One region of the Lysinibacillus sp. FSL L8-0126 genome, then DNA from elsewhere that is predicted to be linked to it. Evidence: riboswitches for the same ligand, from Rfam matches in the RefSeq annotation. Region 1 holds a riboswitch; the other holds the start of a gene.

Evidence for each region. A riboswitch is a leader RNA that binds a small molecule or an ion and turns the genes downstream of it on or off. The one in region 1 is predicted to bind cobalamin.
Region 2: linked by a shared signal. The riboswitch ahead of cobT (nicotinate-nucleotide--dimethylbenzimidazole phosphoribosyltransferase) and the one ahead of MHI34_RS19400 (ABC transporter substrate-binding protein) in region 1 are both predicted to bind cobalamin.

What each region holds. Positions count from the first base shown of each region.
Region 1 covers NZ_CP152028.1:4,015,600-4,025,250, forward strand. Annotated here, with positions in the region: gene MHI34_RS19375 (dihydrofolate reductase) at 1-176, opposite strand, end outside; gene MHI34_RS19380 (alpha/beta hydrolase) at 338-1,255, shown strand; gene MHI34_RS19385 (class I SAM-dependent rRNA methyltransferase) at 1,318-2,514, shown strand; gene MHI34_RS19390 (S9 family peptidase) at 2,612-4,600, opposite strand; gene MHI34_RS19395 (precorrin-3B methylase) at 4,672-5,349, opposite strand; gene MHI34_RS19400 (ABC transporter substrate-binding protein) at 5,400-6,392, opposite strand; cobalamin riboswitch at 6,555-6,742, opposite strand; gene MHI34_RS19405 (translation factor GTPase family protein) at 6,925-8,862, shown strand; gene MHI34_RS19410 (hypothetical protein) at 8,954-9,328, shown strand; gene MHI34_RS19415 (hypothetical protein) at 9,366-9,651, opposite strand, start outside.
Region 2 covers NZ_CP152028.1:243,678-264,799, reverse strand. Annotated here, with positions in the region: gene mutS (DNA mismatch repair protein MutS) at 1-528, shown strand, start outside; gene mutL (DNA mismatch repair endonuclease MutL) at 548-2,410, shown strand; gene glpK (glycerol kinase GlpK) at 2,430-3,923, shown strand; gene MHI34_RS01315 (glycerol-3-phosphate dehydrogenase/oxidase) at 3,942-5,588, shown strand; gene MHI34_RS01310 (alpha/beta fold hydrolase) at 5,592-6,509, shown strand; gene miaA (tRNA (adenosine(37)-N6)-dimethylallyltransferase MiaA) at 6,496-7,398, shown strand; gene hfq (RNA chaperone Hfq) at 7,496-7,726, shown strand; gene MHI34_RS01295 (rhodanese-like domain-containing protein) at 7,823-8,125, shown strand; gene MHI34_RS01290 (hypothetical protein) at 8,660-9,055, opposite strand; gene MHI34_RS01285 (DMT family transporter) at 9,344-10,198, shown strand; cobalamin riboswitch at 10,271-10,446, shown strand; gene cobT (nicotinate-nucleotide--dimethylbenzimidazole phosphoribosyltransferase) at 10,540-11,595, shown strand; gene MHI34_RS01275 (trimeric intracellular cation channel family protein) at 11,670-12,275, opposite strand; gene MHI34_RS01270 (methionine gamma-lyase family protein) at 12,625-13,878, shown strand; gene MHI34_RS01265 (MerR family transcriptional regulator) at 14,033-14,407, shown strand; gene glnA (type I glutamate--ammonia ligase) at 14,463-15,797, shown strand; gene MHI34_RS01255 (CotD family spore coat protein) at 15,907-16,215, opposite strand; gene MHI34_RS01250 (iron-siderophore ABC transporter substrate-binding protein) at 16,683-17,687, shown strand; gene MHI34_RS01245 (iron ABC transporter permease) at 17,821-18,837, shown strand; gene MHI34_RS01240 (iron ABC transporter permease) at 18,830-19,870, shown strand; gene MHI34_RS01235 (ABC transporter ATP-binding protein) at 19,919-20,764, shown strand; gene MHI34_RS01230 (IucA/IucC family C-terminal-domain containing protein) at 20,742-21,122, shown strand, end outside.

The DNA of each region.
Region 1 (9,651 bases):
TTGCGACGCCCTGGAAGTGGACGACCAATGGATTCGAATGTTTTACGTCCCATTATCATCGGCTTACCCATTGTTTTCTCTTTAAAATACTGCAAATCTCCTGGTAAATGCCAAGGCATCCCGTTGTTATAACCAATGACATGGTTGTCATCATGTGCCACAATTAAAGAAATCATACTGTCCCTCCAAATACTTTCATCTTTTTTATTATAAACATAATGAGCGTATTTCACCTCATTTATGAATGAATTTTCTTTTTATAAAATTAAATCCTAGTAAAATTATATGAATAGTTTATAATAGAGATATCCAACGTCACGATAAAGGAATGATGAAGATGACTACTTTAAGAAAAGAAGCTGTTCATTATATTGAAGCCCAGCATACGGGCACACCTTATTACCAAGTTACCCCACAGGAAGCAAGAACAATGCGCACAGCTACGCTTTGGCAATCACCACACAGACCAAAGCTAGCATCCATCAAGGATTACAATATTACGGTGCGAGATGGAGCTGCCATTACACTTCGTCTCTATACGCCTGTCCTTGACAAAACATTACCTGTCATTGTTTATTACCATGGTGGTGGCTGGGTTTACGGCAATTTAGAGTCTGTCGATGCAGGCTGTCAGCTATTAGCAGACCAAGCACAGGCGATTGTCGTATCAGTAGACTATCGTTTAGCACCAGAATACCCCTTCCCAACTCCCTTATATGATGCCTACGATAGCTTAGTATGGGTGTCTGAGCATATCAAAGCCTTTGGTGGAGATGTCAATCGCTTAACTGTTGCTGGGGACAGTGCAGGTGGAAATTTAGCTACCGTTGTTGCTTACTTAACTACTACATTGGGTGGTCCAGCGTTACAAGCTCAAGCACTAATCTATCCCGTGACAAATGTCGACTTTACAACGGAATCCTATCAGCTTTTTGGTGAAAACTACGGCTTAGATGCACAGGGCATGCAGTGGTTCTCTCAGCATTATACAGATGAAGCAAACTTTACAAACCCGCTCGTGTCCCCTCTTCAGCTAGAGAATGTTCGTAACATGCCTAAAACAATCATCATAGCTGCTGAGGCCGATGTTCTCTATGATGAAGGACTAAGCTATGCAGAAAAACTAAAAGCTGGTGGCGTTGCAGTAGAACATGTCACAATGCCAGGTTTAATTCATAGTTATTTCAGTAAAATGAATTATTTTGAAGATGCCACAAACGAAACGGTGGCAAAAATTGTTGAATTCTTGAAATAAGTTTGGCTATCCAGCTCAAACAGTGCGATAATAGAGCAAAACGTTTTTTAAAGGATGACATGATGACACAAACAATGACATTACAAATACAACTGCCCTATTCTGAGCAATTAAAAAAAGGCTATCCCCTTATTTCAAAGGATGCGGTCGATGCAAGACGCCTACCTGCTGAGCAAGGTACGCTTCTCAAGCTCATGGATCACCATAATCGTTTTATTGGTACAGGATACTACGGTATTCAAAATAAAGGGATTGGCTGGGTGCTAACAACTGACGTGAACGAAACCATCGATAAGACTTTTTTCATGAAAAAATTCAAAAAAGCCATCGACAATCGTGCAGCATTTTTCAACAATGAAAACACAACAGCCTTTCGTGTATTTAATGGTGAAGGAGATGGCATCGGCGGTCTCACGATTGACTTTTTTAATGGCTACTACATGGTGAGCTGGTATAGTGAGGGCATTTACTCCTTGAAAGATGTCGTATATGAGGCGCTTGCTGAGACGGTGAACTACCAAGCTATTTATGAGAAAAAACGCTTTGATAGCAAAGGGCAGTATATTGAACAGGATGATTTTGTGACGGGCACGCCTGGTGAATTTCCAATCATGGTGAAGGAAAATGGTATGACATACGCAGTTCATTTAAACGACGGAGCGATGACGGGGATTTTCCTAGATCAACGCGAGGTACGTTTGGCTATTCGTGAGCGTTATGCAAACCATACAAACATGCTCAATACATTCTCCTATACAGGAGCATTTTCAGTGGCAGCTGCTCTAGGAGGCGCCATGAAAACAACAAGTGTGGATGTAGCTAAACGCAGTCTTGCCAAAACCATTGAGCAATTCAGTGTGAATCAAATTGATTATGAAGCACAGGATATTAAAGTAATGGACGTTTTCCATTATTTTAAATATGCGCAGCGTCACGCCTTACAATTTGATCTTGTTGTATTAGACCCACCTAGCTTTGCCCGTACGAAGCAAATGACATTTTCAACAGCAAAGGACTACCCTAAATTACTGAAGGATGCCATTGCTATTACCGCTAAAAATGGCATCATTGTCGCTTCCACAAATAATGCTAGCTTTGGGATGAAAAAGTTTAAAGGCTTTATTGACCAAGCATTTAAAGAAACTCGTACACGCTATAAAATTGTAGAGGAATACGGTTTACCAAAGGATTTCCGTGTTTCACGTGAATACCCTGAATTTAATTATTTGAAGGTCGTCTTTATTCAAAAAATGGATTAACAGGAATTCAAGACAGAATCATTTCTTTATGATTCTGTCTTTTTATATAAAAAAGTGACCTAAGAAATTCATTTCTTAAGTCACCCCTGAATACTACTTATAGATAGTTCACAAACCAATCGCGAATATATTCAAGTCGATTGATTCTTAAAGTTGGTTTTCCGCTCCTTGACAGTTCATGATTGGACTCAGGGAAGCGCACGAATTTTGTTTCTTTTTTTCGATGCTTTAAGGCGATAAATAATTGCTCCGCCTGCTCAATTGGACAGCGATAGTCTTTTTCAGCGTGTAAAATGAGCAATGGTGTTTCGATATTATTGACATATTTCAGCGGTGAATGATGCCAAAGCTTTTCGATATCGTCAAGTCCCGCAAGAATTTGCCAATCTGTAAAGTAATACCCAATATCACTGACACCGTAAAAGCTAATCCAGTTCGAAATAGAGCGCTGCGTCACAGCTGCTTTAAAGCGATTCGTCTGGCCAACAATCCAGTTGGTCATAAAGCCGCCATAGCTCCCACCTGTCACTCCAAGACGGTCTGCATCAATAAAATCATAGTGCTCCAGCACATAGTCCACAGCCGCCATTAGATCCTCATAATCATTGCCACCATAATCACCACGCACTGCATCAACAAACGTTTGACCATAGCCATGACTGCCACGTGGGTTCGTATATAGCACCGCAAATCCTTGTGCAGCTAGAATTTGGAACTCATTAAAATAAGTATTGGCATACATCGCATGTGGCCCGCCATGAATTTCAAGCACTAGAGGATATTTTTTCCCTTCCTCATAACCAACTGGCTTCATGATCCAACCATTTACCTTCCAGCCCTCTGCTCCCTCAAATTCAATGGCTTCTGGAACAGCTAATGCTCTCGTCTTTAAAAATTCTTCATTGATGGACGTCAGCTGTTCTTTTTCACCCGTTTTTAGGTTGACGAAAAATAAATCGCCAGGATTCGTCGTTGTACTAATGGCTACGACTGCTTGATCATGTTGTGCATCAAGTGAAAAACCATAGACATATTGATCATCGTGAATAGCTGGATAGATTTCACCATCTATATTTCCGAAATAAATCGCAGCATTACCGTGATCTGTTACTTGGAAGTAGAAGCTATGATTATCATTCAACCATTGAACACGTGGTGACACCACACCTTGAAGAAAATCGCCGATTGCAAAATCCCCAATAGGGGCGTCAAATTCACTTGTTACACATGTCAGCAGATTTTGTTGCAAATCATAGAGCCATAGCTTTGCTTGTGTAGCATTTTCAAATTCTCTTTCACTACCTATGAAAGAGATGAAGCGACTGTTTGGAGACCATGACGTTTGGTAATACATACCTGTTCCCTCTGTTAACGGACGCGCTTGCTTTGTTTCTACATCTAATAAATAGATATCGCTCTTAAATGAAAAATCTGTATCCTCTGCTACATCAGCTAAGTACGTCATATATTGACCATCAGGTGACCATGTACCAAGATGGACATGATTGTTTCCTTTCGTCACTTGCTCTAACTCGCCCGATTCTAAATGGACGATCGCAATTTGACTAAACTGCTCCATATCCAAAAAACCTGCAGCATCCGATTTATGTTTCATCTTGTCTATTTCTAGAGGCTTTAGTTCTTTTTCTTCTTTCTTTTCATCCGTTACCTTATCCAAAATCGTTTCATCTTTACCTAGCTTGATAGAAAAGGCCATTTTCTTGCCGCATGGTGACCACACAGGTGATGTCACACCATTTTTACAATATGTCACCTGCTTTGCCTCTCCGCCTGCTTTTGAAAGAACATAAATTTGCGACTTGCCTGTTCTAGTGGATAAAAACGCAACTTGACTACCATCAGGTGACCATATAGGAGAACTTATTCTATCCTCCCCAAATGTCCATTGCTGTGGTGTTTTGTTCTTCAGGTTTATGTAAAACAAATTCGAGACATAATCTTTTTTCTTCTCATCAACACGTGTCTCAACATAAACTACCTCAGTCCCGTCAGGTGAGAGCTGTGGATCGGCTACTGATTTCAAGTGGTAAAGATCTTCTGGTTGAATCCCTTGTTTCGATGTCATGTTCTTGCTCCTTTGTATTGTCATTTTCTGTACTCTACTACAATACTTCGACACCCTAAGTAATATTCCTGCTAGTTAATTGATTTTTTTACTAATTCCCAATATTCGGTTGATTTTGTTCTGCGATAAAATTTAAAAAAGGGTTCATTCGGACGAGCATGTTCCTTATAAAGGTTCATCATTTGTAGCAAAAAATCTTCAATGTGCTCGACACCTACCTTTTTCGCAAATAACGTGCCCGCCTGCGCCTTTGCCCCCATCGGTACAGCGCCTAAATAAACATCAAAGCTCTCCTGCTGATAAACGAGTCCAATATCATCATAGACTGCATTGTAGCAGGCTGACGCACAGCCATTGATGTTAACACGTACTCTTGCAGGTACCTCGATCCCCTCTAAAGCATGATAAAGCTGTTCGGTTATCGGAGCAGCCTCCATCTTTTCACCATCACAAAAATCACAGGCCTTCATCGCGATGATGGGTCCTGATGGTGCAACATAAAGACCCACTTCTCGTAAGGCTTGCATAGCCTCTGTCACGGCACTCGTTGGAATGGACACTAAAATACTATAGGAGGCCGAATACTTAATCGCCCCCTTTTCGCCAGCAATCTCTGCTATTTTTTGAAATTGTGCAGGCGTATAATGCTTATTAATAATACCCGGGCTGACAGCTAAGCGTGTAAATTCGCCATGACGATTAAGTGTTTCAAATGTTTGATCTGGTACGTTTTTCTGAAATGCATTCATTGATATCGCTCCTTATGAAAAAGGAGCTAGCACAATGCTAGCTCGGAATTTTAAAAGTTATCAGGATAGAAGCCCTTCGCTAAAATTTCAATAGCCTCTGCCGCACGAACGCCTTCAGACGCAGCTGACAGTGGCAGGATGACAAAGCGATCATTTTTAACAGCTTCCATCTCCTTTAATGCTGGATCATTTTTTAAGAATTGAATCTTTTGTTCGGCCGTTGTTTCACCATAATCGATCACGACAACTACCTCGGGATTACGGTCTACCGCATCTTCCTTCGACACGGTTGTCCAGCCTGATTCCACATCACCAAAAATATTTTGACCACCAGCGATTGACACTAGTTCATTCATAAAGTTTTGACCAGCTGTAAAGACATCCTTTTCACCGCTATCAAATACGAGAACACGTAATTTCTCACTATCTTTTGGTAATTTAGCTTGAATTGCCTCCACATCTTGCGTCATTTGCTCAATTAAGGCTTCTCCACGATCCTCAATACGGAAAATTTTTGCGATATTACGAATATCAGTGAAAATATCCTCTAGTGTTGGCTTTGTCATATTGGAAGCCGTATGTAAATACGTATGAATGCCTAACTCCTCAAGCTCTTCCGGTGTTCCAACACCCTTTTCACCAAAGCCACTCTTCCAGCCTGCATATAAGAAATCAGCCTCGGCATCAATTACTTGCTCCTTCGTTGGGTATTGATCAGAAAGCACAGGCACTTTATCGTATGCTTCTTGTAGGGGCTCGTAGATTTTATCATCTAAGTAAGCTGTGCCTACCATGGAATCCTCTAAGCCTAGCGCTAGCATAATCTCTGTCACATGCTGATTTAAACTAATCGCTTTTGTAGGTGCTTCCTTATATGTTTGAGTTGTTTCATTATTGTCAATGGTTACTTCCGTTGCTGCCTCAGATGGCTCAACCTTCTCATCTTGCGCTGCTGATTCAGGTTTGTCCTTTGCATTACAAGCCCCTAAAACAGCGACCAAGGCAATGACCATCACCAGCCATAAACTTTCCCATTTCTTCATGTCCTTTTCTCCTTTGTTGTTCATCTATAGAAAGAAATCAAAGACTTCTTTGCTACCAGGATTCGTGGGAAGGGCATAAAAAAACCCTCTTGTCGCCAAGAGAGTAGCATAGTGAAAAAACGGTACATTACCTTTATCACTATCCCCATCCTCGTGGTTCTTAGTCAAAAAACACATACTGGCAGGTATCCTGGCTTAGGTTCATCATCTATACGCCTTCCCATAGTTAAACTACAGTGGCATGCTGTACAGACTCCCCATTTACAGTTGCGGGACAGCATCGGAATTGCACCGATTTCCCTTTTAAGCAAATGACAAATGCCATTTGCACCAATACGTTCTATAATGGTTAATACCATTGATAGACTAGCAGAAGAAAATTTGTAGCTCAATCAGTAGTATATTGCTAAATATATAATCATCATTATATTAGCACTATTTCGACAAAAATACGAACTATTTTACAAGAAATATATAGGCTAGTATTCTGTTACAATGAAAAGATAGCTATAGATAGAAACGAGGATATGTTATGTACAAAACAATTGGTGTACTTGCGCATGTGGATGCAGGTAAAACAACCTTCTCTGAGCAAGTACTTTTTCATACACAAAGCATTCAAGCTCGTGGTCGAGTGGATCATCAGGATACCTTTCTCGATCATCATGAGCTAGAGCGCAAGCGTGGTATTACCATTTTTGCCGAGCAAGGTCGCATGAACATAGGCGACGATACATACACGTTGATTGATACACCAGGGCATGTCGACTTCTCCCCTGAGATGGAGCGCGCCATTCGTGTGATGGATTATGCCATTGTTATCATTAGTGCGGTCGAGGGCGTACAGGGTCATACGGAAACCGTGTGGCAGCTTTTACGTAAATACCATGTCCCAACATTCTTCTTTATCAATAAAATTGATCGCGAAGGAGCCAATGTGGAGGCCGTTATGACACAGCTCCGCAAGGATTGTTCCCAGCAGGTGCTGTTCGTCGATGAACCGCTTCGTACTGATTATGTTTCAAGCGGCATCATGGAATGGTTGGCTGAGCGTAATGAAGAGCTGCTCGATGCCTTTTTGAATGAGTCATTGGAGCATGAGCAATGTCTTACTCAGCTACAGACCATGATTCAAAAGGAATGTGCCTTCCTCTGCTTTACAGGGTCTGCCCTAAAGGATGAGGGCATCAAGGAATTGCTTGCCCAGCTCCCTCTATTAACAGACACCCATTTTGAAGTGAATGCACCGTTTGAGGGGGAGGTTTTTAAAATTCGTCATGACGGCCACCAGCGTTTAACATTTATGAAGGCTATCAAGGGCGTTTTACATGTTCGGGATGAATTTTCGTTTGAAGAAGTGACAGAAAAAGTGACTGAAATTCGCCTCTATAATGGCAGTCGCTTTGATACCGTCCAAAAGGTTGAAGCGGGAGAGATTTTTGCTGTTAAAGGACTTAGTCAGGCCAATATTGGAGACCGCATCGGCACTACTATGCTGTCACAGCCCTATGAGCTTGTCCCAACGCTACAGGCAAAGGTTCAATATGAGGGCCATCAGCATATCAAGGAAGTGTTACAAATTTTCCGTTTACTAGAAGCAGAAGAGCCTTCCTTACGTGTGGTTTGGCAGGAAAAGTTCCAGGAAATCCATGTGCACATTATGGGCGTTATTCAGTTGGAGGTACTGATAGAAGTGTTAATGAAGCGTTTTTCATTAACGGTCTCCTTTGGCGAGCCCCAAATTTTATATATGGAAACCATTGTGACGACGGTGACAGGCTATGGTCATTTTGAGCCCCTCAAGCATTATGCAGAAGTTCATTTACTAATGGAGCCCAATCCGCGAGGAATAGGTAATACATTTAGCAATGCCTGCCATGCGGATCATTTATCGGTAGGCAACCAACGCCTTGTTGAAAAGCACCTGTTTGAGCGTGATCACCATGGCTTACTCACAGGCTTCCCTCTGACAGATGTTCATTTTACACTGCTAACAGGTCGCGGACATAATGAACATACATCGGGCGGCGATTTCCGAGAAGCTAGTTTCCGTGCGCTACGTCAAGGACTTGAGCAAGCACAGAACATCCTGCTTGAACCTTATTATCGCTTTAAAATGAAGGCTTCGAACGACTTTATCGGCCGCATGATGAGCGACATACAGCAAGCTGCTGGTACATTCGATGACCCCATCTTATCCGAAACAGATGTTGTGCTAACGGGACGAGCGCCCGTCGCCACCCTAATGAGCTATAGCACAACCTTTGCGGCCTATACCAATGGTAAGGGCGCACTCACACTCCAATTTGATGGCTATGATGTATGCCATAATGCAGAGGAAATTATTTCGCACATTGGCTACGATAAAAATGCCGACCCAGAATACAGCTCCTCCAGCATCTTTTGTGCGAAGGGCAAAGGATATTCTGTTCCTTGGCACGAAGCACAAGCAGCCATGCATTGTCTGTAAGTAGGTGATCCTGCCCGCGCGAAGCCGTTTGCTTGCGCGGGTGTTTACTTGCTTTGAGCGAGAATATTTACCCTGTTTGCGCGAGTATTCCTTGCTGGAGCGAGAGTATTTCATCTGTTTCCGCGAGTATTCGCTGCTCGAACGAGAGTATTTCATCTGCTTCCGCGAGTATTCGCTGCTCGAACGAGAGTATTTCATCTCCTTCCGCGAGTATTCGTTGCTCGAACGAGAGTATTTCATCTCCTTCCGCGAGTATTCGCTGCTTGAGCGAGAGTATTTCATCTCCTTCCGCGAGTATTCCTTGCTCGAACGAGAGTATTTCATCTCCTTCCGCGAGTATTCGCTGCTTGAGCGAGAGTATTTCATCTCCTTCCGCGAGTATTCCTTGCTCGAACGAGAGTATTTCATCTGCTTCCGCGAGTATTCGCTGCTCGAACGAGAGTATTTACCCCCTCCCTTCAAATAAATAAAAACAAGCCCTCCGTTTGATGGAGGGCTTGAGTTTATAATGCACCTACTGCTTTCTTTGTAGGACTGTGCACAAGGTATGCAGGCTCGACAATCACGTAGTCATGCGTGTTTGTGAAATCAACTAGCACTTTACCAGGATAACTTTTTAAAATTTGCAGTTGATCAATTAATTGCAGCAATAGCTCGTGACCGTTGCCACGTGGATGCCAGTTGAAATGGTAATCATTTAATGCCTGAACCGCTTCAATAAATTGGGCATATTCCTGCTGCACAAAGGCTATTAACTTATCATGTTGAGGCGCTAAATCGTGGATATAT
Region 2 (21,122 bases), 930 kb from region 1:
CTATTTGATGAAATCGGACGTGGCACATCGACTTATGACGGCATGAGTTTGGCACAATCGATGATGGAATATATTCATGATAAAATCGGTGCAAATACGTTGTTTTCTACGCATTATCATGAATTAACGGCACTGGAAAAGGATTTACCTCGCTTACAAAATGTCCATGTATCGGCTACGGAAAAAAATGGAACGGTTGTGTTCTTGCATAAGGTGAAAAAAGGAGCCGCTGATAAATCCTATGGTATTCATGTAGCACAGCTCGCACAATTGCCAGAAGAAATTTTAGCGAGAGCGCGTGTTTTACTGGAGAATTTTGAGGCTGGGAAAGAAGTAGTTGCTGAAACACAAGTAATGGCTGAACAACCCGTGCAAATGTCTTTGTTTGCAGAGGAAGAGCCGATTTCACCAGCCGAGGCAGAGGTGCTAAAAAAATTAGAAAAAGTCAATATTTTAGGCACTTCACCTATGCAGGCAATGAATATTTTATATGAGCTACAGCAAGAGCTAATCAACGTAAAAAAATAGATAAAGGAGTGATACGTTAGTGGGAAACATACAAATTATGGACGAGTGGCTATCCAATAAAATCGCAGCAGGAGAGGTAGTAGAAAGACCAGCTTCTGTTGTCAAAGAGCTAGTGGAAAATGCCATTGATGCGGGGAGTACGTCCATTGATGTTTTTTTACTAGAAGCGGGTCTCACTTCCATTCAAGTAATAGATAATGGTAATGGTATGGATGAAGAGGATGCATTGATGTCATTCTCTCGCCATGCTACTAGTAAAATTCATCAGGAACATGATTTATTCCGCATTCGTACACTTGGTTTCCGTGGGGAAGCATTGGCATCCATTGCTTCTGTTTCTAAAATGACGCTGATAACATCAAATGGTGAATCTGGAACGCATTTAGAGCTTGAAGGTGGACATATCCTAACACATAAGCCTGGCCCTTTGCGTAAAGGTACGGATTTAACGGTATCTCAGCTATTTTTTAACACGCCCGCACGCTTAAAATATATGAAAACTATTCAAACTGAACTTGGGCATACGATAGACCTAATGAATCGCCTAGCACTTAGCAATCCACAAATTGCATTCAGATTACTGCATAATGGTCAACAATTATTGCAAACCAATGGGCGAGGAGATGTGCAACAAGTACTGGCCGCTATTTACGGTGTACATAATGCCAAGAAGATGGTGCCGTTCCAAGGCGAATCATATGATTATCGAATTTCTGGCTTTGTGTCCTTGCCTGAGGTGACACGTGCTTCCAAAAATTATATGTCTCTGTTTGTTAATGGTCGCTGGGTCAAGCATTATTTAGTGCAAAAAGTGGTTGTGGATGCCTACCATACGTATTTACCCATCGAACGCTATCCGATAGTTGTCCTTTATATAGAGGGAGATCCTTATTTAACAGATGTCAATGTGCATCCTGCGAAACATCAAATTCGTTTAAGTAAAGAGCCAGAGCTTTTGAAATTAATCGAGGAAACCATCCGTGAAAAAATACGCAGCGTTATTCGCGTACCTCAGATGGAGAAGAAAGAAAAAAGTGTCAAACCTACTAATGAGCAACTTAATATTTGGAAGCCTGCTCCCAAAATAGATGTAGAGAAGATGCATGCAATTGTTGAGAAACTATATGATGTCCAAACCATTCAAGAGAGCAATCGTGAACAGTTGGTCGTGCCAGAGCCTGTACCTACTATGATAGAGGATAGCTGGCAGCCCGATCTGCGATTGGAGACTGAGACAGTTGAACAAGTAACCAGTGTAGAACAACAAGAAGTAATTGAGAATGAGTCTACGAAAGAGCCATTTCCTGAACTAGAAGTAGTTGGGCAAATCCATGGCACATACATTGTTGCACAAATGGAAGATGGTTTTTATTTAATTGATCAACATGCTGCACAAGAACGCATTAAATATGAATTTTTCCGTGAAAAGGTCGGTCAAGTCAATCCGCATGAACGTCAAGCATTATTGCTTCCACTAACTTTCCACTATGCGGCCGATGAAGCACTTATTTTACGAGAATACAAGCATGAGCTAGAAGCTGTAGGTGTATTTTTAGAGGAATTTGGTCAGTCATCTTTTGTTGTACGTGAGCACCCAAGTTGGTTCCCACAAGGGGAAGAGCAGGAAATCATTGAGGATTTAATTGAACAGGTGCTAACAACGAAAAAGGCCGATGTCAAAAAATTACGTGAAGCAGCGGCGATTATGATGAGCTGTAAAAAATCGATCAAAGCCAATCATTATTTAACAAAAGAACAAATGGAAACATTACTACGAGATTTACGTAATGCAGATAATCCATTTACATGCCCTCATGGACGTCCAGTGCTTATTCATTTTACATCGTATGAAGTGGAAAAAATGTTCAAACGGGTTATGTAGAGACAAGGGGGAAGTTGGGATGGGCGAATTTATTTTAGCGATTGATCAAGGAACGACAAGTTCAAGGGCTATTTTATTTAATAAAAAAGGTGAAATTGTTCATGTCGCACAAAAAGAATTTCAGCAAATTTTTCCGAAGGCTGGCTGGGTAGAGCATAATGCAAATGAAATTTGGGGTTCTATTCTAGCCGTTATTGCGGCGGTCTTAACCGAAAGTGGGCACGAAGCAAGTGAGGTACATGCCATTGGTATTACCAATCAACGCGAAACGACAGTTGTATGGGATAAAAAGACAGGTCAGCCCATTTACAATGCGATTGTCTGGCAATCGCGCCAAACACAGGACATTGTGAATACCTTAAAAGATCAAGGCCATGAAGAGCTTTTTCAGCAAAAAACAGGGCTACGCCTAGATGCTTATTTTTCTGCAACAAAAATTAAATGGATTTTAGACAATGTGGATGGCGCACGCGCAATGGCAAACAATGGAGATTTGCTATTTGGGACGATTGATTCTTGGATTGTTTGGCGATTATCAAAAGGAAAGGCTCATGTAACCGACTATTCAAATGCAGCTCGAACATTGCTTTACAATATTCATGAATTGCAATGGGATGATGAGCTTTGTCAGCTTTTAGCTATTCCAATGTCAATGTTACCTGAAGTGAAAAATTCATCTGAAATATACACGGAAACAGCACCAAGTATTTTCTTTGGTGAAAAAATTCCGATTGCAGGGATTGCAGGTGATCAACAAGCCGCTCTTTTTGGTCAAACTTGCTTTACAAAAGGAATGGCTAAAAACACTTACGGTACTGGCTGTTTTATGCTATTAAATACAGGCCAGCAAGCAGTGACCTCTGAAAATGGTTTACTGACGACTATTGCTTGGGGGATAGATGGAAAAGTGACCTATGCATTAGAAGGTAGTGTTTTTGTAGCAGGGTCAGCAATCCAATGGCTACGAGATGGGCTACGTATGATTCGTACTGCTGAGGATTCCGAAACCTATGCTAAAAAGGTGAAGAACACGGATGGTGTCTACATTGTCCCTGCCTTTGTTGGTCTAGGAACTCCTTATTGGGATACAGATGCTCGGGGTGCCATTTTTGGCTTAACACGAGGAACATCAAAAGAGCATTTCATCCGGGCAACACTTGAATCATTAGCCTATCAAACAAAGGATGTACTGGATGCAATGGAAGAAGCAGCGGGTACCCCGATTGAAGTACTCCGTGTCGATGGTGGGGCTGTTAAAAATCAGTTTTTAATGCAGTTCCAAAGTGATGTTTTACAGCTACAAGTTGAGCTAGCACAGCTTAATGAATCAACAGCACTAGGTGCAGCCTATTTAGCAGGTCTTGCCACAAACTTTTGGCCAAACCAAGAGACCTTATCTGCATTATGGATGAGTGGCCAAACCTACCAACCACAAATGGAGGACGAGCAAGCCACAGCTCTTTATACTGGCTGGCAAAAGGCTGTAGAGGCCACACGAATTTTTAAATCATAGCTATTGGGGGAGAAAGGTATGTTTTCATTTGAGCATCGTCCAAAAATTTTATATTATCTAGAGCACTATAGCTTTGACGTATTAGTCATTGGTGGTGGTATTACAGGTGCAGGAATTGCATTAGATGCCGCATCAAGAGGCCTTTCTGTCGCATTAATTGACATGCAGGATTTTTCAGCTGGTACGTCGAGCCGTTCAACCAAGCTGATTCACGGTGGCCTACGTTATTTAAAGCAATTTGATGTGGGTGTCGTAGCGGAAGTGGGGCGTGAACGTGAAATCGTTTATGATAATGCGGTTCATGTCACAACGCCTGAAAAAATGCTATTACCTTTATATAAGAAGGGCTCACTTAGTCCGTTTACAACATCTATAGCATTAAAGGTTTATGACCGCTTGGCGGGTGTCAAAAAACATGAACGTAGAACAATGTTAAACGTCCAAGAAACCCTAGCATTAGAACCTTTACTTAATGAAGATGGACTTGTGGGTGGAGGGTATTATGTTGAATATCGTACGGATGATGCACGTCTGACGATTGAAGTATTGAAAAAGGCTGCAGAATATGGAGCATTGTGTCTCAATTATGCAGAGATGACGGAATTTATCTACAAAAAGAAAAAGCTTGTTGGCATTAAAGTGAAGGATCATGTTACGGGAACAATACTCGATGTACATGCAGCACAAATTGTCAATGCTACAGGCCCTTGGGTAGATGACGTACGACACAAGGATAAAGTAACAGATAACAAGCAATTACGTCTGACAAAAGGCGTTCATATTGTCCTCAACCAAAAGGATTTTCCACTGAAGCAAGCTGTTTATTTTGATATTCCTGATGGGCGTATGGCTTTTGCAATTCCGCGAGATGACAAAACCTATATAGGGACAACGGATACAGTCTTTGAGGGAAATCTTGTACACCCTGTTGCTACACAGCAAGATGTAGATTATTTAATTGAGGCTGCTAAAAAAGTCTTTCCAACTGCTACTATTACAAGAGAAACGATTGAATCATCCTGGGCAGGAGTACGCCCGCTCATTTATGAAAAAGGAAAGGACCCTTCTGAAATTTCAAGGAAAGATGAAATATGGACAGCGCCAAGTGGTTTAATGACAATCGCTGGCGGTAAGCTCACAGGCTATCGTCAAATGGCTGAAACAATTGTCGATAAAATTGTAAAAGCTCGTCGCTATAAGCATGCAAGTGCTTGTTTAACACGTGAGCTCTCACTGTCTGGTGCAAAAGGAATCAACGCGATTAATTTCCCTGACTATATGGCTTATAAAGCACGAGAAGGTGTACAATACGGCTTAAATTATGATGAAGCCAAACAGCTTGTACAAAAGTATGGCACAAATGTAGATGGATTATTTAATCGTGTTAAATTTTTACATGAACATGGCAGTACAATGCCTCTAGCTTTACACGCTATGCTACTGTATGGCATGGAAGAGGAAATGGTCTATACACCGAGCGACTTCTTTATTCGTCGTACAGGCTTGCTTTACTTCGATATTGAGGCTGTCAAGCTTTATAAGCAGCAAGTAATTCAAGTGATGCAACAACACTTGAATTATACGGAGGAACAAAAACACAAGTATATGGCTGAATTAGAGCAAGCCATTAAGGATGCAACAAATTTTGTGAAAAAAGGGGAGTAAGGGATGGAGCGTTATATTCAAATGTCGGATGGACATTTTGTCTTTACTCGAACATTGGAGCCCACAACGCCATGTATTGGTCATATTCACATTTTGCATGGTATGGCAGAGCACAGTGGTCGCTATTTAACATTTGCTAAAACACTCAATGCGGCAGGCTATGCTGTGACGATGCACGATCATCGTGGTCATGGTGAAACGGCGGCCTATAATGGCACGTTAGGTTTTTTTGCTGAAAAGAACGGCTTTGAGCGTGTGGTAGAAGATGCCCATGAAGTGGTCACGCAATTACATGCACCTTATGCAAATGTACCATTCATTATTTTTGGTCATAGTATGGGGTCATTCATTACTAGACGATATATTCAACTGTATGGTGAACAAGTAGACAATGTTATTCTCTGTGGTACGGGAAATGTGACAGCCCTGCATACTGTTGGAAATATCGTAGCCAAGGTATTAGCTAAGGGGCTAGGGAAAGAAACTGAAAGTAAGCTGCTAAATCAATTGAGTTTTGGTAGCTTTAATAAACAGTTTCCAAATCCAAAGACGGCCTATGACTGGCTATGTTCTGTCCAACAAGAGGTGCAGAAGTATATAGATGACCCATATTGTGGCTTTATTCCAACCAATCAATTTTTTGTCGATTTAACAACGGGCTTTGCAACACTTAATCGTAAAAAAGAATTAGCAAAAATAAGAAAAAATCTTCCTATTCTCTTGATAAGCGGAAGTAAAGACCCGGTTGGCGAACAGGGGCTGGGCGTTTACACAGTTGCTGAACAATTGGCAACAGTAGGAGTAAAAGATGTAACGGTTTATTTATTTGAGGACAAACGGCATGAAATTTTAAATGAAGACAATCAAGAAGCGGTCTTTCAAGTATTATTACGGTGGTTAGAAAAATATGATAGAAACTAAATTACAGCAGGCAGAGGTCGTAGCGATTGTAGGACCAACTGCCTCTGGTAAAACAGCTTTAAGCATTGAACTGGCGAAAAAATATAACGGTGAAGTCATTAATGGCGACTCCATGCAAATTTATAAAGGACTCGATATTGGGACTGCTAAAATTAAGGAAGAAGAGATGGAGGGCGTACCACACCATCTACTCAGTTTTTTAGAGCCGACAGAATCTTTTTCAGTAGCGGATTATCAAAAATTAGTCCGAGCAAAAATTGCAGAAATCCAATCTCGACAAAAATTACCCATTATAGTAGGTGGCTCAGGCTTATATGTACAAGCGGTCCTCTATGATTTCCAATTTACTGATGAGAAAGTTGATGAGGAAGCACGAAAAGCCTACTATGATGAATTAGCAAAGCTTGGCCCTGAGGCAATGCATAATAAATTAAAACAACTAGACCCTCAAACAGCGGAGACGATTCATCCAAACAATACGCGTCGTGTCATTCGTGCATTAGAAATGCTGGAATTAAGCGGTGTATCCAAAGCAGCTGAAGCACAAAACCGAGGGGAAGTACCTCTCTATAAGCATGTCATTTTGGGGTTAGGTCAAAATATGACCCGTGAAGTGCTTTATGACCGCATTAACCGTCGTGTTGATTTAATGATGGACAATGGCCTTTTAGAAGAGGTCAAAGGTTTATGGCAGCAAAATATTCGAAATGTGCAGTCCATACAAGCAATTGGCTATAAGGAATTGTATGATTATTTGGATGGCAAATGTACCCTCGAAGAAGCTATTGATAGCTTAAAACAAAATTCACGCCGCTATGCAAAAAGACAACTTACCTATTTTCGCAATAAAATGGATGTCCATTTTATTACGACGGATGAACAATTATAATAATTAAGAAAAATTTCTAAAAATTACTAATTGATAAATTGGTAGAACATGCTACTATAGGAGTGAAGAGGTAGAAAGTTAGTGGGGAGGCTATTTGATGAAATCAATCAACTTGCAAGATACGTTCTTGAACCAACTACGTAAAAACAGTGTTTTTGTAACTGTATTTCTGTTAAATGGATTTCAGTTAAAAGGGACTGTGAAATCATATGACAATTTTACAGTTTTATTAATGGATGCTGAAAATAAGCAGCACCTAATCTACAAGCACGCCATTTCTACATTCGTTCCAGCAAAACAAATAGAGTTTTTAGAGACAGAAGGATAAAAAATTGTTAAACAGCTTGTGTTCACCACACTGGCTGTTTTTTTTGTTACAAGCTATAATGTAAGTGGAATTTGAAATTTTGGAGGAAAAAAGTTCATGAAATCAATGGAAACAACACAATTACTAGAACGATTAGATGCAAATGAGGACCTATATATTATTGATGTACGTGAAGAGGATGAAGTAGCACACGGCATGATTCCTGGTGCCAAGCACATTGCCCTTGGGACAATCCCGGAACGTTTAGAGGAATTAGACGTAGAAAAGCCATATATTGTTGTTTGTAAGGCTGGTGCTCGTTCTGCTAATGCATGTGCTTATTTAGAAGCGCAAGGATTTGATGTAACAAATCTTGAAGGCGGCATGCTAGCTTACGATGGGGAATTAGAATTTAAATAAATGCCAAAATGAAAAATAAAACCATCCATAGCATTTTTGTGAAGGGTGAAAATGGATTTCCGTTGCAGGCTACTTGCTTTCCTGTGGGCGAGCGCCGAGCCGCTTCCTCCGTGCAGAGGCTCGCCTGTCTCACTATCCCACGGGAGTCAAGTAGCCTTCCATTCCAATGCATAAAAATGGTACCTTTTTAGCAAAGGTATTCACTACTCTTTATGGAGGGGTGTTGTTACTTACCACTTCTTCACATTGAAAATAAAGGGCTATCCTTTCTCTCATCAGACAAATAATGGGCTATTTTGTTCACTACGGTTCGTATGAAAGAGAAGGAAAAGCCACTTTTACATATGGTTGATTGGAGTGGAGCCAGTGTCACTCCTAGGGGATTTAGTGTCACAGAGGGGACCTTGGAGCGAACGCAGTGAGTGAAGCGGCTCATCATCGGACGCCCCCTGAAAGGACGCTGGTGGAACGGAAATCAACCTCTCGCTTTTCAAAGTGGCTGTTTCTATCATTGATATCACCTTTTTTATATACTTATTTTCGGAGTGTGTTCATGATGAGGCTGAAATTTTTTTCAAAGTTAATATACGGATTCACATTTTTTTGCCCACGAACCTTTAAAGCATAACTGGAAAAATTTAAACCAGCACCATATATTTGTAAAGCACCATTCGCAAGATCCCCCTTTTGAAGAAGTTCAAGACCATCTTTTAAGAAATTTTCACTCTCATCGAAGTGACATTCCGTCATGTATTTATCCCCGCTATAATATAACTTCAAATTTTCGATGATTATATTCGCTGTTTCGTTACTTATACTAGCATCGACATTCATTAATAACTGATTGATTGGTTTCACTAACTGAGCGTAGTGACTATCATAATTTTCACAAGTCTCCGCAATGGCATTTCTCAATTCTCTTGCATTCATCCTAATTCCTCCTCAAAGAAAATTTATGACCTACCTTACATTATACATACTCGTAATATTATGAAGGGATTAGTGATCCCTTTCTTTATAAAACTTACTCTTTAATTTTCAGAAATATGTTACAATTAAGTAGGTGAAGGAGGGATTTTGTATGTTTCGTTCAATAGCACCCCCAACAATGTCTTTACAGTAGAATCTACTGTTTAGGCATACAATAACAGTTTGCTCATTTTCAATAGATTCTACTGTATAGGTTAATACTTTATACGTAGAAAGTAGGAATTTGTAATGAGCGGAAAATTAGCATTTGTATTATCCATGATTATTTTTGGAGCAGTTGGTGTTTTTGCCAAGTATATTCCGTTAACTTCAAGTGAAATTGCTTTTTGGATGAGTTTAATAGGTGCTTGTTTTTTAGTAGTGATTTTTATTTATAAAAAGGGGAATTTTTCGAAATTAGAGATTATAAAAAATAAGTGGAAATTAATACTTTCTAGTATCGCCTTGTGTGGGAACTGGATTTTTTTATTTCAGGCTTATAAAGCAACAACGATTGCCAATGCTGCATTGAGTTATTATTTTGCACCAGTACTCGTTATCTGCTTATCTCCAATTATTTTAAAAGAGAAGCTAGTTGGCAGAAAAATAATGTATGTCTGTGTGGCCCTTATCGGACTATATTTGATTGTCCAAAGTCAAGGCACTGGGGACAGTGAGCATTTTATAGGCATTGTCTACGGTCTTATCGCGGCATGCTTTTACACAGCGCTAACATTGACAAATAAATTTATATGCGGCTTAAAGGAACCAGAAAATACAATGATTCAACTTTCTTTAGCAGCATTTTTCCTTAGCTTCTATCTACTTGGAACTACAGGATTTCAGGTCATGAAAATCAGTTTTGAATCAGTCCTATTCTTAATTACATTAGGCATTGTCCATGCAGGGGTTGGATTTTTATTGTTCTTTTTAGGCATGTCACAGTTAAAAGGACAAAGTATAGCCATTCTTAGCTATATTGATCCACTGACATCATTAGTAATTTCCACGATGATTATAGGAGAAAAAATGGCGCTTCTACAAATAATAGGAGCGGTCCTATTATTAGGCTCAACATTGCTAAGCGAAATAGAAAAAGAATAGGTAACCGAAGAAATGGTACAAGGCGAGTATTCTAATATTGACAGAAAAAATACGCTGTCGTAGATTATAAATAGTTTAATAAAAGCATTAGGTGCCCAATAGGGAGAATAGGGAATAAAGTGAAAAACTTTAGCGGACCTGCCACTGTATAAGGGAATGTCATCGTAAATGCCACTAGCGAATCGCTGGGAAGGCACGATGATATGTTGAACTAAGCCAGGAGACCTGCCTACTTGCTTCAGAAGTATATAGATGATGGAAAAGTCTGTAGTTTATTTGTCATGACAATAAACTACAGACTTTTTATTTTGTCTTCATGTAGAACGAGAGGAGAAACAATAATGCAATTATTACAAGACACGATTCAAAATATCCAAGGGGCTGATATGAATAGTATGGACCAAGCTAGAAAGCGAATTGATGCGCTTTGTAAGCCCCCAGGTAGCTTGGGTAAACTAGAATCACTTGCCGTACAGCTTTCAGGCATAACAGGACAATTATATCCAATGGTCGATAAAAAAGTGATGATTGTCTGTGCAGCAGATCATGGCGTTTGTGAGGAAGGCATAACAACGAATCCACAAGATGTTACGGTCTTTCAAACATTAAATTTTCCTAAGGGAGGTACAGGCGTTTGTGCGATTGCGGGCATTACCAATGCAAAGGTAGTAACAGTAGATGTTGGGGTAAAAGAAGATATTCCGCTTGATGCAGGTGTTATCATTCATAAAATTAAACATGGCACAGATAACATGGCACAGGGCCCTGCTATGTCAAGAGTAGAGGCTATTCAATCCATTGAAGTGGGGATTCATGTGGCAACAGATGAAATCACAAAAGGAGCCAACTTACTTGGAACAGGTGAAATGGGCATTGGTAATACAACGCCGAGCACTGCCATATTAGCTGCTTTGACTGGCTATGACCCTATTGAAATAACAGGGTTTGGCGCAGGAGTTGGTCAAGGAGGGATTGCTCATAAAGCAGCAGTAATTGAAAAAGCAATTACTCTCAACAACCCCAATCCTAACGATATCATTGATGTTCTAGCTAAAGTTGGAGGGCTAGAGATAGGGGCTATGGCTGGTATCATGCTGGCTGCCGCAAGTCACCGAAAACCTGTTATTATTGATGGTTTTATTTCGACTATTGCTGCGCTTATTGCTTATCAAATTGAACCGAAAGTAAAAGACTTTATCATACCTTCCCATGCTTCAGAGGAACCAGGGGCTAAAATTGCCGCATCATTACTTGGTGTAGAGCCAATGCTGCATATGAACATGCGATTAGGCGAAGGCTCTGGTGCTGCTCTAGCCTTTCCTCTTTTAGATGCCGCTTGTTCTATGATGAAAAATATGGTGACATTAGAAGAAGCCATGAATCTTTTGGCTAAATAGTTACTGAATAACAAATAAGCGCAAATAGTTAATGAACTCTTTGCGCTTATTCATTTTTTTATCAATTACAGTATCTATGCCCGATTCAACTTACGCAAAGGCAAACGCCACTTCATCATATAGGAAAGAATGCGTAATGCTGTAATCACTGCAAATAATACATAAAGGAAAATGTCTCCAGTCAAAACTTCAAATCCGATAACAAGCCCTGCGAGAGCAGCCCAAACACCATAGACTTCATCACGGAGAACTAGCGGCTTCCGTCTAGCTAATAAATCTCGCACAATACCACCACCTGAACCTGTTAAAACAGCAGCTACAACGACTGCGCTAATTGGCATATCTAGCTTCACTGCATAGAGTGCACCTTGAATAGCGAATGCGGATAAGCCAATGGCATCTGTGAAGTTGCCCCAACGATGCCAATGCTGAATCAAATGATGCGGGAAGATAAAAAATATCGTAATCGCAGCTAGTGCAATTTGAAACATCATATCCTGTCCCCATAAGGTTGTGACAGGCAGTCCGATGAGTAAATTTCGAATAGCTCCTCCACCAAAAGCAGTGACAATACCGAGTATATATACACCGAATAAATCGTATTCTTCTTCCATGGCAATGATTGCCCCAGAAATAGCAAAGGCAATTGTTCCAATAATACTAAAAACCTCCCAAGCCATCCCTTTCACCCCTTCTATCAATAAATGAACTTCTTTTTTAAAAGTTAAAAGACTTTTTTTGACGTAACAGAATCTATGAATTTAATAGCCAAAATCAGTCATTACATACGCTTCTTGAAGTAAGTCCGCACATTAGCTTAGCGTAAAATTCGCTTAGAAACAATAGGCAAGTTTTGCAGGGGTTCATACAAATTGATAAGATGTTATTGAAATAAAGAAAAACATTCGTCAAAAGCGTTGATATACCAGTAGTTATTTAGGGAATTCTAGAATGAGTGAAGTCAATTTAGAGAGTCGATAGATCTTACTGATTGAAATGCGGGACAATTGTGAAATGGAGAAGAAAAGAATGACGTTTACATCTAATTTATCAGCACAAACGCTATCCTTAGCGTCAAAAATAGAGGAGCAAGTTCGACCCTATCATGCAAAGGTAGAAGAAATGGCGTTTTATAATCAACAGAAGGTGCTAGCAGCATTTCGCAAGCATCAAGTAAGTGACTATCATTTACATCCATCCAATGGCTATGGCTATGACGATGAGGGACGCGATAATTTAGAGCGTGTTTATGCGGAAGTTTTTGGGGCGGAGGCTGCCATTGTACGACCACAAATTATTTCAGGAACACATGCAATCACGCTTAGTCTATTCGGTGTCCTTCGTCCTGGTGATGAGCTGCTTTATATTTCTGGTCAGCCATATGACACATTGCAATCCATTGTCGATGGTGGTAACAAAGATACCGGTTCACTGAAAGATTATAAAATAGGCTATCGACATGTGGATTTAGTGGAAAATAAAGCAATTGATTGGGTAGGTGTAGAAGCAGCCATTACTACGCAAACAAAAATGATTGCCATTCAACGTTCGAAAGGCTATGCGACACGTCCATCCTTTACGATTGCAGAAATTGCTGATATGTGCGAAAAGGTGCGCAAATTAGCCCCACATGCCGTTATTTTTGTAGATAACTGCTATGGTGAGTTCGTAGAGGCGAAGGAACCAACAGAGGTTGGTGCTGATTTAATGGCAGGCTCACTCATTAAAAACCCTGGTGGAGGATTGGCGAAAATTGGTGGCTATATTGCTGGCCGTGCAGATTTAGTAGAGAAATGTGCGTATCGTATGACATCTCCAGGTATTGGGGCAGAGGCAGGGGCAACATTAAATACATTAGGAGATTTTTATCAAGGATTTTTCCTAGCCCCACATGTCGTATCACAAGCCTTAAAAGGTGCGATCTTTACAGCAGCTATGCTGGAGGAAATCGGAATGAGCACTTCTCCAAGCTATGATGCAAATCGTACGGATTTAATCCAATCCGTTTCCTTCCAAACTGCACAGCAGATGATTGCCTTCTGTCGTGAAATACAAGCCAATTCTCCAATAAATGCCCATTATGCTCCAGAACCAGCTTATATGCCTGGTTATGAAGATGATGTCATTATGGCTGCGGGAACATTTATTCAAGGCTCCAGCATTGAGCTGACAGCAGATGGTCCAATCCGTCCACCATATACAGCCTTTATCCAGGGTGGACTAACATATGAACATGTTAAATTTGCTATTTGTAGTGCTGTTCAAGCCATTCAAAAAAAGTAATATGAAAATAAATAAACCTTAAATTTGAATAGTTTTTTACAATTTTCTATCGGATTGAAAAAAATAACGCCTTACATGTTAGGAAACCTCACATGGTTGGTTGACAGTGAAAAAATTTCGTTATATGATAAGCGGGTATTGGAGGAGGACTTAAATGAGTCGTGAAATTAGACGAACTATGCCGTTATTATCAATGAGTATTGTGATGCAATTAACTGAACTCTCGGCACGACAAATTCGTTATTATGAAGAACACCATTTAATTGAGCCGCACCGAACAGAAGGCAATCGTCGAATGTTTTCATTAAATGACGTCGACACATTGCTTGAAATTAAAGACTACTTAGAGCAGGGTATGAATATGGCGAAGATTAAAAAATTATTTGCTAAAAAGAAAGATCCTGTTGCTACAGATGAACAAGATTTAAGTGATTCAGAATTACGCCAAATCATGCGCGAAGAAATGCGTCAAGCTCAGCGCATGCAAAAATCATCCATCCGACGAGGGGATTTATCTCGATTCTATTAATAAATAGGGTAGGGTAAACATAAAAGCTAGACAAATTATAGGAGTGTGGAAAACTGTGGGTAAATACACAAAAGAGGACATTAAACGTCTCATCGAAGAAAAAAACGTAAGCTTTATTCGTTTACAATTTACAGATATTCTTGGCACAATCAAAAATGTTGAGATTCCTGTAAGTCAATTAGACAAAGCATTAGAAAACAAAATGATGTTTGATGGCTCATCTATTGAAGGTTTCGTTCGAATCGAAGAATCTGATATGTATTTATATCCTGATCTTGATACTTTCGTAGTATTCCCTTGGACTTCTGAAAAAGGGAAAGTGGCACGTCTCATTTGTGACGTATACACTGCGAAAGGCGAACCATTTGCTGGTGACCCACGTAACAACCTAAAACGTATTCTTAAAAAAATGGAAGATATGGGCTTCTCAAGCTTCAATTTAGGGCCTGAGCCAGAATTCTTCTTATTCAAATTAGATGCAAAAGGCGAACCAACGTTAGAAGTAAATGACCATGGTGGTTACTTCGACTTAGCTCCAACAGATCTTGGTGAAAACTGCCGCCGTGATATCGTATTAGAGCTAGAAGAAATGGGCTTTGAAATTGAAGCATCTCACCATGAAGTAGCTCCAGGACAACACGAAATTGACTTTAAATATGCCGATGCTGTTACAGCTTGTGATAACATTCAAACTTTCAAATTAGTTGTTAAAACAATTGCACGTAAACATGGCTTGCACGCTACATTTATGCCAAAACCATTATTTGGTGAAGCAGGCTCTGGTATGCACTTTAACGTGTCACTATTTAAAGGTAAAGAAAATGCATTCTATGATGAAGCTACAGAATTAGGTCTTTCTGAAACAGCTATGCAATTCATGGCGGGTGTTCTTGCACATGTACAAGGTTTCACAGCTGTAACAAATCCAACAGTAAACTCTTATAAACGTCTAGTACCTGGTTATGAAGCACCATGTTATGTAGCATGGTCTGCGCAAAACCGTTCACCACTAATTCGTATCCCATCAGCACGTGGACTTTCAACTCGTGTAGAAGTACGTTCTGTGGACCCTTCAGCAAACCCATATTTAGCAATGGCTGTTATTTTAGAGGCAGGTCTTGAAGGTATTCGTCAAAACTTAACGCCACCAGCAGCTATTAATCGCAATATCTATGTGATGTCGGAAGAAGAGCGTCAAGCTAATGGTATTGAAAACTTACCAGCAGCACTTGATGATGCTTTAACATTACTTGCTAAAGATAAAGTAGCGCAAGCAGCTTTAGGTGAGCATATTTACGCAAACTTTAAAGAAGCAAAAGAAATCGAGTTCGATATGTACCGTACAACCGTTCATCAATGGGAACGCGATCAATATTTAAAAATGTACTAAGAATTAATAAAAATATAAAAAAACGAGTGCCTCTTCACTTGGAAGGTACTCGTTTTTTTGTCTATAGTTCCAGAGCATGATAGGGCAGCATGGCACCCCATCGTTATTGTTAACGGCCCATATGTTTACGATGGTGTGGCATATGACAAGGGTTAGGTGGCATACCGCACATTGTATGTGTTTCACAGCATTCATTAACAACAGACTCTGTGCATGGGAAATAGTATTGATGATCAATCATATGTTTATTTACTGTTGTGACATGTGCTGGTTGTACATGTGGAACAACCGTATGGATATAATTTGTGCGAACATATTGCTCTGGTGGTAAAAATTGTGGTGGATCAAATTGCGTTGGCATTGTTTGTGGCGGACAGCAGTGTGGACCTTTTGCCGGATGGCGTCTTCGTTGAAACATGTTATTACCTCCTGTTTTGATAAGTTGTAGTTCATTATTAAGATATGAGATATACGTCGATAGGGTCTATTTATTTGCCTATTATTGAATAGGTAAATCTAACAAGTCGCTGAAATGGTAGAAAATCTATAGCTGGTTAGATACATATTGGGTGAAAGAAGCAGCTACTGAAAGCCTCTCCCAACATCAAAATGACATTGCTTAGAGCTATTGTTTTAAATAAATGCCATGAATTTTAGTCAATTATCTATTACACCTCAGCATCATTGCGACGAAATTTTCATAATAAATACAAAAATCCTACACCTTCTAAACTATATGGGAGGGAGTTGTAGGCTAATCAAGATAAAAAATTATTAAAAAAGTATGTTTTTTGAAAAAAAAGATATTGTCAATAAAACGGTCGTACAGTATACTCTTTAATTGATAATGAATATCATTATTGATTATATTTTAGGAGGAAATGTATGTCGAAATTATCACTACGCAATAAAAATGTTTCTATTCTTTTTGCGCTATTCTTAACATTCTCGCTTTTATTGGTGGGATGTGGAGATAAAGCATCGAACGGTAGTTCGCAAGAAAATGACAAAGCAGAAGAAAGTAACACAGAAGAATCTTCTAGCCGTGAGATTACACATGCTATGGGAACTACCACAATTGAAGGAACACCTACAAAAATCGTTACGCTATACCAAGGGGCTACAGATGTAGCAGTAGCGATGGGCATTAAGCCAGTGGGGGCAGTAGAATCTTGGGCTGAAGCACCTTTTTATAATTATTTGAAAAAAGATTTAGATGGCGTTGCGATTGTTGGACAAGAAACGCAACCTAATCTTGAAGAAATTGCAAAACTTAAACCAGATTTAATCATTGCATCGAAAGTGCGTCATGAGGAAATTTATGATCAGTTATCACAAATTGCACCGACTGTTGCTCATGAAACGGTTTTTGATTTCAAGGGAACAGCTGAAATGATGGGTCAAGCAATGGATCAGGAAGAAAAGGTGAAAGAGTTACTAGGAGATTGGGATACGCGAGTTGCTGATTTCCAAACAAAAATTCAAGAGAAGCTTGGCGATAAATGGCCATTCCATGTTTCAGTTGTTAACTTCAGAGCAGACCATGCACGTATTTATGTAACAGGATATGCAGGTTCTATATTGTCAGAGCTTGGCTTCCAAGGTCCTAAAAATTTAACAGATGACTCATTGGAAATCGTGAAGCTAACGGATAAAGAAAGTATTACACAAATGAATGCCGATGTTATTTATATGTTTATGGAAAATGATGACGCAGTCAAGAAAAATTATGAAGAGTGGACAAAACATCCGCTATGGAAAGAGCTTGATGCTGTGAAGGCAAATCAAGTTTATCAAGTAGATGAAATTAATTGGAATCTAGCTGGTGGACTTATTAGTGCTAATTTAATGCTAGACGATATTTATGACAAGTTTGAATTAGAAAAATAGTAAAAGAGACTAGGGCTGTTGAAAGTGTTATAGAATACTTGAATGACAGCCCTCTCATTATAGGGATTGGACATATTAGAAACCTACAATCCCTTTCATAAGATAAATTGTGGATCAAGAAAGTTGGCGTAAAATGAGAATTATTCTTTCCAGTACCTCGATGAAACAAGTAGGCTTATTCATCAGTTGTTTGATCCTTTTGCTGGCATTTTTAATCAGCATAGCTATTGGTCAAACGTCCATACCCTTCTCGTCAATCTATGATGCCATTTTTCATTTTGATGCTGCTAATAAGGAGCATGTTATTATTCGGACATCGAGATTTACAAGAGCTGTGATCGCTACAGTAGTTGGCGCAAGTCTTGCCATCGCGGGAGCATTAATGCGGGCATTAACAAGAAATCCTTTAGCAGCTCCTGATATTTTAGGGATTAATGCAGGGGCGATATTTTTTATTGTTAGTGCCATTACTCTTTTTTCCATCAATTCTTTAATGAGCTATATGTGGATTGCCTTTTTAGGTGCAGGTGCTGCGGGAGCTATGGTATTTTTCCTAGGGTCATTAGGAAGAGATGGTTTAACACCGATTAAAATAGTATTAGCTGGTGCAGCGATTACAGCTCTATTTGTCTCGTTTACGCAAGGGCTTTTAGTGATTGATGAACAAGGCTTACAAAGTGTTCTTTTTTGGTTAGCGGGATCTGTATCAGGTCGTAGCATTGACATGCTTATACCAGTTTTACCGTTTATTTTAGTGGTCACAGTTGTGGCAATAGGTATGGGTCGTTCTATAAATATTTTACAATCAGGTGATGATATTGCAAAAGGCTTAGGACAACGAACTATGATTACGAAAATCACACTCGGTCTCATTATTATCATTCTTGCAGGTAGTTCAGTTGCTGTAGCAGGTTCAATTGGCTTTATTGGTTTGATTGTCCCTCATATTGCGATTCAGCTTGTTGGTACGGATTATCGTTGGATTATTCCGTACAGTGCAGTATTAGGAGCAATATTGCTGCTGTTAGCTGATATGGCTGCGAGATATGTGATCATGCCATTAGAAATGCCAATTGGTGTAATGACTGCCTTTATCGGAGCTCCTTTCTTTATTTATATTGCACGAAAGGGGTTAGCGAAAAATGTCTAATTATAGGATAGTTCGAACGAAATCTGAACGTATATCTTTTCAAATTGCCAAAAGAACTAGTTGGATTTTACTGTTATTAAGCTTATTATTAGTCATCATAACAGTCCTTGGTTTATCTGCAGGTAGTGAATTTATCCATCCTATCACAGTGGTGAGGGAATTATTGGGCTATGGTAATGGAGAGTACGATTTTGTCTTACATACATTAAGGCTCCCACGTGTATTGATGGCATTATTAGTTGGTGCAGCGCTAGGAGTTGCTGGTTTAATTTTACAAGGGATTATCCGTAATCCACTTGCTGCTCCAGATATTATCGGTGTAACGAGTGGTGCATCCATGGGGGCGATTATTTTTATCGTGTACTTTATGGGGTCAGTCAGCATTCAATTTTTACCGTTAGCTGCTATTTTAGGTGCTGGCATTGTTTCCTTTATCATTTACCTACTGTCATGGAGAAAAGGCGTCACACCTATTCGTATGGTGCTTATTGGTATTGGGATTTCAGCCTTAGCAAAGGCCGTTGTGACGATGCTGCTTGTGATCAGTAATGTAGCTGCAACAACGAAGGCCTATTTATGGCTGACAGGTAGTTTGTATGGGGCTAATATGCAGGATGTCTATTTGCTTTTACCATGGGTTGCTCTGTTATTGCCACTAACGTTTATTTTGGCAAGAACAGTAAATGTGAAGGAATTAGGAGATGAAATTGCGATAGGGCTAGGGGTAAAGGTTCAAGTGTACCGTTTACTTTTTTTACTCATTAGTGTGATGCTAGCTGGCTCTGCGGTTGCATTTGCTGGTGGAATTGCCTTTGTTGGATTAGTAGCCCCTCATATGAGTAGAATGCTTGTAGGGCGTTCCTTTGCTGGATTGATACCTGTGACTGCTATAATCGGTGGGATGATTGTTATCGTAGCCGACATCGTAGCACGCACTGCTTTTTTACCAAAGGATTTACCAACAGGTGTCTTTACGGCTGCAATTGGGGCACCATTCTTTATTTATTTACTATTTAGAACGCGCAATCAATAAAGCTACAGGAAATAACAGTTAAAAGCGTGAGAAGAAGGTGACGGGATTTTGAAAAATGTTTTAGAAGCACAAGATTTACATGTAAGCTATGGTGAAAATCTTATTTTGGAGGATTTGAATCTTCAAATACCAAAAGGGAAAATAACAGTACTAGTAGGTGCTAATGGTTGTGGAAAATCAACGCTACTACGAACGTTTGCACGATTACAAAAACCAAAGTCGGGTGAAATTTTCTTAGAAGATGATTCACTAGATACCATTTCAACGAAAGAGGTGGCTAAACGGTTAGCCATTCTCCCACAGGGACCTGTTGCGCCAGAAGGACTAACCGTTCAACAATTGGTAAAACAAGGTCGTTATCCACATCAGAGCTGGTTAAAGCAATGGTCTACTGAAGATGAAAAAATTGTGAACAATGCGCTTGAGGTAACACAGATGACAGAATTTGCAGATCGACCAGTAGATGCATTATCAGGTGGTCAGCGTCAACGTGTATGGATAGCCATGACATTGGCTCAAAAAACAGATCTTATCTTACTAGATGAACCTACGACTTATTTAGATATGGCCCATCAAGTAGAAATTTTAGATTTACTATTTGATTTAAATGAAAATGAAGGGCGTACAGTCGTGATGGTCTTGCACGATTTAAACTTAGCCTGCCGCTATGCCCATCACATTGTAGCTGTGCGAAATAAACAGGTGTATGCGCAAGGTAAGCCAGAGGAAGTGGTAACACCTGAGCTTGTACAAGCTGTCTTCCGTATGGACTGTACGATTATGAGAGACCCTCTATTTGGTACGCCTTTATGTGTTCCACATGGCAAGGGACGAACAGTTCAGGTGGAGAAATTAGAGGAGGTAGGGTCAGTTGAGCTTACAACTGTCAGCTGAAGAAAAAGCAGTACTATTACGTGATTATCGATTGACAATTGAGCCAGCGGTAGATGCTGCTTACTCTCTACTAGCCCAAAATTTATTAGACACTGAACAAGCCTTAGCCTATTTACAAAAAATCGCACCTTTCTTTCATTCCACATCTACATTAGTTACAGCATCGTTATTTGCAAAGCGCTATAGCGTCTTAACGATGGCTTCAGCATTCTATGCTATGTCAAGATATGATAAGGGGCTATATGTTGGTATTGAGAATATTTGGGTGGAAGCAGAAGATCATGCGAAACCATGGCTTCCAAACATTCGCTTAATCGATGACTCTGTGTCAGTGCCAACACAAGATCGTGAAGCATGG